Linked DNA regions of Flammeovirga yaeyamensis. The protein of the gene in region 2 interacts with the protein of the main gene of each other region in a pairwise test. Links are inferred from orthologs where the notes say so. Each region holds a gene or a part of one and is shown on either strand. Other genes may lie near its edges.

What was found.
Region 1: the proteins of gyrB (region 2) and gyrA interact in binary tests that used the Escherichia coli proteins (3 or more experiments, as listed by UniProt). The link is inferred for Flammeovirga yaeyamensis from one-to-one orthologs.

Annotation. Positions count from the first base shown.
Region 1 is NZ_CP076132.1:4,924,807-4,928,313, reverse strand. Bases 149-3,319 are described here. They hold gyrA (DNA gyrase subunit A), read right to left. Parts: upstream 2,934-3,319; coding sequence 363-2,933; downstream 149-362. Other genes in these bases: KMW28_RS19585 (hypothetical protein), read right to left, coding at 3,049-3,319; KMW28_RS19595 (tetratricopeptide repeat protein), read right to left, coding at 149-235. Also shown: more of KMW28_RS19595, read right to left, coding at 1-148; more of KMW28_RS19585, read right to left, coding at 3,320-3,507. UniProt on the Escherichia coli protein: A type II topoisomerase that negatively supercoils closed circular double-stranded (ds) DNA in an ATP-dependent manner to maintain chromosomes in an underwound state.
Region 2 is NZ_CP076132.1:2,635,661-2,638,906, reverse strand. The notes cover bases 116-3,025. They hold gyrB (DNA topoisomerase (ATP-hydrolyzing) subunit B), read left to right. Parts: upstream 116-555; coding sequence 556-2,496; downstream 2,497-3,025. Other genes in these bases: KMW28_RS10300 (lysophospholipid acyltransferase family protein), read left to right, coding at 2,608-3,025; KMW28_RS10310 (tetratricopeptide repeat protein), read left to right, coding at 116-482. Outside these bases: more of KMW28_RS10310, read left to right, coding at 1-115; more of KMW28_RS10300, read left to right, coding at 3,026-3,246. UniProt on the Escherichia coli protein: DNA gyrase negatively supercoils closed circular double-stranded DNA in an ATP-dependent manner to maintain chromosomes in an underwound state.

The DNA.
Region 1 (3,507 bases), 2.3 Mb from region 2 along the record:
GAGAATAAGCTTTTCCTCTTAAGGAAAAAGTTTCCATTTCGCCTTCTTTTGATAAGGGAACATTTTCTAAAGAATCTAAATAATTTAAAGCATCATGACATCTATTCTCATTAATGGATATTCTGGTGAGTTTTAATAGACGCTCTTGAGTGCTACTACTTGATTGCCCTATGAGATGAAGAGGAAATAAAAGTACAAAAGAGTATATGATGATATAAGTAGATCTGATGTTCATATTGATCATGGAAGATTACACTCAGAAAATATCTAATTTTCGAGTTCAGGTTACTAATATAAATAATCTGATACAAAAAAAGGCAACCGCTTGATGCAGTTGCCTTAAATATTATTTCAATGAAAATTTATTCTTCTGAAGATTCCTCTTCGTTCGAATCGTTTTCATTTGTTGGAGTATCTGAAGCGTTTCCTTCCTCCGTACTGTTTTCTGGAGTTGTATTTTCTTCAGTCTCTTCTTCTTCTAAAATAGGCACTATTTCTACTGATGAAATTTCGTCACTATCGTTCAAACGGATCGCTTTTACACCTTGTGTAGCTCTACCCATGATACGGAAGTTAGAAACGGCAGTACGGATAGTAATACCTTCTTTAGTGATAACGATCAAATCATCAGACTCTTCTACAGAGAATAATGAAGCAAGCTTACCAGTTTTATCGGTTACTTGCATGGCTTTTAGACCTTTACCACCTCTATTTGTTCTACAAGGATATTCTTCTAAATCAGTACGTTTACCGTAACCATTTTCAGAGATCACCATTAGAGATTTAGTTTGTGCTTCAATTTCTTCTTTAGAAATACAAGCCATACCAACTACTCTATCTTCTTCTCCTTTAAGAATAATACCTCTAACACCAGTAGCACCTCTACCCATAGAACGGACATTGCTTTCGTCGAAACGAGTAGCCATACCCATACGAGTAGCGATAACAACATCATTCTGACCGTCAGTCAACATTACGTTGAATAACTTGTCACCTTCATTAATGTTGATAGCATTGATACCGTCACGACGTGGTCTAGAGTAAGCCTCAAGAACTGTCTTCTTCACGATACCTCTTTCTGTCAACATCATTAGGTAATGATTATTGATGTAATCTTGGTCGTTTAGGTTCTTCGTACAAATTACAGCTTGTACTTTTTCACCTTCACGGATGTTCAATAGGTTTTGAAGTGGTCTACCTTTAGCTGTCTTAGAGCCTTCAGGTAAACGGAATACTTTCTGCCAGTATACTCTACCTAAGTTAGTGAATAACAATAGGTAATTGTGGTTACTAGCTACGAACATATGTTCTGTAAAGTCGTCATCTTTCGATGATGCACCTCTAGAACCTACGCCACCACGACCTTGTGATTTATAATCAATTAGTGGAGTACGCTTGATATAACCTTCGTGAGAAATAGTAATCACCATTTCTTTATCTTCGATTAAATCTTCGATATCAAGATCATCCGCATTGTATTCAATACGAGATCTTCTTTCGTCACCGTACTTCTCTTTTACTTCGATTAGATCATTCTTAATGATATCCATTTGGCGCTCACGTCTAGCCAAGATATCTCTTAAGTCTTCTACTAAAGCAACAACTTCTTTATGCTCTTCGATGATCTTTTCTCTTTCAAGACCAGTCAATCTTTGAAGACGCATATCCAAAATAGCTTTCGCTTGAATCTCACTAAACTCGAATTTAGCAATCAATTCAGCTCTTGCTATTTCACCATCTTTTGATGCTCTAATTAAAGCGATCACCTCATCTAAATTATCTAAAGCTTTTAAGTAACCTTCTAAGATATGAAGTCTTCTTTCTGCTTCGTCTAATTCAAATTGTGTTCTTCTGATAATTACCTCATGACGATGCTCCACATAATGGTGGATTAAATCATAAAGATTTAACGTCTTCGGTCTACCTTTAACTAGTGCAATGTTGTTTACACTGAAAGAACTTTGAAGTGCTGTTTGTTTGAACAAGTGGTTCAATACAACGTCTGGCACTGCATCTTTTTTCAGTTCGTATACGATACGAATACCGCTTTTATCGGATTCATCACGTATTGCAGAAATACCTTCGATTTTCTTTTCATTAACAAGGTCGGCAGTCTTTTCGATCATGTTTGCCTTGTTGACCATGTAAGGAATTTCTGTAACAACGATTTGCTCACGTCCATTTCCGATAGTTTCGAATGCAGTAACAGCACGCATTACTACTCTACCTCTACCAGTTTCTAACGCTTTTTTAACTCCATCATATCCATAAATGATTGCTCCTGTAGGGAAATCCGGGCCTTTGACAATGTCAGTCAGCTCGCTCATTTCGATATCTGGATTCTCAATATATGCGATAATGGCTTCACACACTTCATTCATGTTGTGAGGAGCCATGTTTGTAGCCATACCTACGGCGATACCCGATGAACCGTTCAGAAGAAGGTTTGGAATTCTAGAAGGTAACACTGATGGTTCCTTCAATGAATCGTCAAAGTTAGGTTCAAAGTCTACCGTGTTCTTTTTGATGTCAGAAAGCATTTCACCTGCGATCTCTTTCATACGAGCCTCCGTATAACGCATCGCTGCAGGAGAGTCACCATCAATTGAACCAAAGTTACCTTGTCCGTCTACAAGCATGTAACGCAATGACCAAGGTTGAGCCATACGAACCATTGTGTCGTATACTGATGAGTCACCATGTGGATGGTACTTACCAAGAACTTCACCAACGATTCTGGCTGATTTTTTATACGGTCTGTTATAGCTTAGTCCAAGTTCTGCCATACCGTACAACACACGCCTGTGTACAGGCTTAAGACCGTCTCTAACATCAGGAAGTGCACGAGATACAATCACCGACATTGAATAATCAATGTAGGCACTTCTCATTTCATCCTCTATGTTAATAGAGATGATATTTTCGTCTGCCATGTATATTTATTGATATGTTTTCAACACAAGAAAAAAGAAGAAAAAAATTCTTCTTTTAAGAGTATGCAAGATACAAAAATCGCCCTTAAAAAAAAGGAAAATCGGGCCTTAATTTCTATCGTTTGAAGCGAATTCCTCCACTTTTTCCTAATGTGGACCTAATACTCATCTGACGCTTCTTTTTTCCTGCTTTTATGTAGATTGCCATCGTGTTTGGTGGCTCTTTTCCTAGGTTGTGTGCGTAAAGAATTAGAATGTTTTCTTTACCGGGTTCATAACGAATTTTCAGCTTTTTCTTTTTGGCTGTGAGTTCGTATTCTTCTAAGACGGTTTCTCCATTCCAAAACAGAGATACGATATCGCCATCTACCGTTTTATCATCCCAAACGGCTAAATTAATTTCGTAAGAAGTAATGTAAATAGATGATTGTACTGTGGTAGGACGGTCCTCATAGACCATTTTTTTCTTTTCCTGAACAGGTTCTTCTTTGATTTTTTCTTTAACAGGAGCCACAGCTACTACCTCAGGAACTTCTTCAATTACTTCCTCTTCAGGTCCTTTTTCTTCCTCAGG
Region 2 (3,246 bases):
ATTTAAAAGATAGTGTCTTAAATGAAGGAGGAACCTACATGAATCTGGATAGATATGCTTTGAATTTTGTAAGCAATCCCCCCTATCCAAATCAATGGATTACGAAGTCAAGAATACTCTTTGACGGTGGAAAATATGATCGATCGTTAGAGGTTCTTCAGCAGGTAACAATAGATACATTACCTCAAGTAGACAAATTAGAATATTATTATCGTTTAGGTCGATCAAATCAGGCAATAAATGATACAACTTTAGCAATAAAATGTTATCTTGAGGTGCTAAAATTTGAAGGAGATAAACCAAAGGTCTATTATCCAGCAAATGCAGCTTTAAATCTAGGTATTCTTTATGAAGGCTTAAATGATAAACACAATGCTGTAAGATATTATCAGAAAGCTTTAAACTATCCTAAACATCCTTACAAAAACAGTATAGATGCGGAATCCAAAAGAAGATTAAACACCTTGAATGCAAGCAAGTAAGCACTCGAACTGTTTTTCTTGTTGTATTTGAGTGTAAAAAAAGTTAGTTTCGCAGATATTTTTTAATAAAGATATGGAAGAAAAAAAAGACAATTATTCAGCCGGTAATATCCAGATCCTTGAAGGTTTGGAAGCTGTTCGTAAAAGACCAGCCATGTATATTGGAGACATTGGTATTAAGGGTTTACATCACCTTATTTGGGAGGTTGTAGATAACTCTATTGATGAAGCCATGGCTGGCTATTGTACAGATATTTATGTTACTGTAAACGAAGACAATTCAATCACTGTAAAAGATAACGGTCGTGGTATCCCTACGGATATGCACCCTAAAGAGAAAAAATCTGCTTTAGAGGTTGTAATGACTGTACTTCACGCTGGTGGTAAATTCGATAAAGATACATACAAAGTATCAGGTGGTCTTCACGGTGTGGGTGTATCATGTGTGAACGCCTTATCTAAAGATCTTAAAGTTACAGTACATCGTGCAGGGAAGATATTCCAACAAGAATATAAAACAGGTATTCCTCAATATGACGTAAAACAAATTGGCGAAACAGACATTACTGGTACAATCGTACAATTCTGGCCTGATTTGAGCATCTTTACTCATGGGGTTTACAATTACGATACAATTGCTACTCGTTTAAGAGAATTGGCTTACTTAAATGCAGGTATTAAAATTCACTTTAAAGATCTACGTCAAAAAGATGAAGAAGGTGAATATATTCAAGAAACTTTCTTCTCAGAAGGTGGCTTGAGTGAATATGTAATGTACTTAGATAGCACTAGAACTTCTCTTCTACCTGATCCTATTTTCATGGAAGGAGAAAAGGCGAATATCCAAGTTCAAGTAGCAATGACTTACAATACTTCGTATTCTGAAAATGTGTTCTCTTATGTGAACAACATTAATACATACGAAGGTGGTACTCACGTTGCTGGTTTCAGAAGATCATTGACAAGAACATTAAAGTCTTATGCTGATCAAACTGGCTTACTAGATAAAGTTAAAGTAGATATCTCTGGTGATGACTTCAGAGAAGGTCTTACATCAATTATCTCAGTTAAAGTTCCTGAACCTCAATTTGAAGGTCAAACAAAAACAAAATTAGGTAACTCTGAGGTTGCTGGTGCTGTAGATTCTGCAGTGACTGAAACTCTAAAAACTTTCTTAGAGGAGCATCCAAAAGAGGCTAAAAATATTGTACAAAAAGTTATTACTGCTGCACAAGCTCGTCATGCTGCAAGAAAAGCAAGAGAAATGGTGCAACGTAAAAACGTTCTTACAGGAACTGGTTTACCTGGTAAACTCTCTGATTGTACTGAAAAAGATCCCGCAGCTTGTGAACTATACCTAGTGGAGGGTGACTCAGCAGGTGGTTCTGCTAAGCAAGGTCGTGATCGTATGTTCCAAGCGATTCTTCCATTGAAAGGTAAAATCCTTAACGTGGAAAAAGCACAAGAGCATAAGATCTATGACAACGAAGAGATCAAAAACATTATCACTGCTCTTGGTGTGCGTTTCGGTACTGAGAACGATGAGAAAGAATTGAATCTTGAAAAACTTCGTTATCACAAAATTATCATCATGACCGATGCCGACGTCGATGGTTCACACATTAGAACATTGATTCTTACTTTGTTCTTCCGTTACATGAAACCATTGATCGAGCAAGGTTACCTTTACATTGCACAACCTCCATTCTACTTAGTGAAGAAAGGTAAGCAAGAAAAGTACTGTTGGTCAGAAGAAGATAGAATTAGAGCAATCCAAGAATTCGGTGGCGATGAAGGTAAAGTAAACGTTCAACGTTATAAGGGTCTTGGTGAAATGAACCCAGAACAGTTATGGCACACAACTATGGATCCTGAATTCCGTAGTATGAGTAGAGTAGATATTGAATCTGCTGCCGAAGCTGATCACCTATTCTCTATGTTGATGGGTGATGAGGTTGCTCCAAGGAGAGACTTTATCGAAAGAAACGCACGCTACGCTAAAGTAGACGTTTAATTCGACAACATATATTATACTTAGGGCAACGGATAATTATTATTCGTTGCCTTTTTTACTAAACCCCTATTTCATTTGTCATATTAAAATAGAGGTGATAACAAAAATAAAATGAGTCAACACAAAGGTTGGAAAAAAGTAAAATATGAGCTCATCTATTGGGCCGTGATCTTCTTTTTAAAAGTGGCGAATCTAATTCCAAGAAAACTTTTGATGTGGAAGTTTTCTATGTTGGGTGGCTTTGCCTATCATGTAATGCCTGGCACAAGAAATTTATCCATTAAGCATTTAAAATATGCTTATGGTGATGAATTATCAGAAAAAGAAGCTAAATCAATTACTAAAAGGGTTTTTAAAAATCTTGGTAAAAATTTTACGGATATTATCCGCTACCCTTCTATGAGTTCTGTTGAGGATATCAAAGAAATTATGGAAATCAGTGGTGAAGAACATCTTAAAAATGCTTTGGATAAAGGAAAAGGAGTTGTCTTCTTAACTTGTCATAGAGGTGCATTTGATATGGTGGGATATTATATCAACCTTAACGATTATCCTTGTATTGCGATTGGTGCCAAACTTCATGATGACAAATTAAACGAATTGGTAGTTAACAATAGAAGAAGCAATCGAAACGGACGTGCTGATTTTGTAGAAAGAACAGATCCTAGAGGTTCCATCAAGATGTTCAAAATGTTGAAAGATGGAGGAATGGCTTTTCTATTAATTGATCAGGATACCAATAAAGTTCAG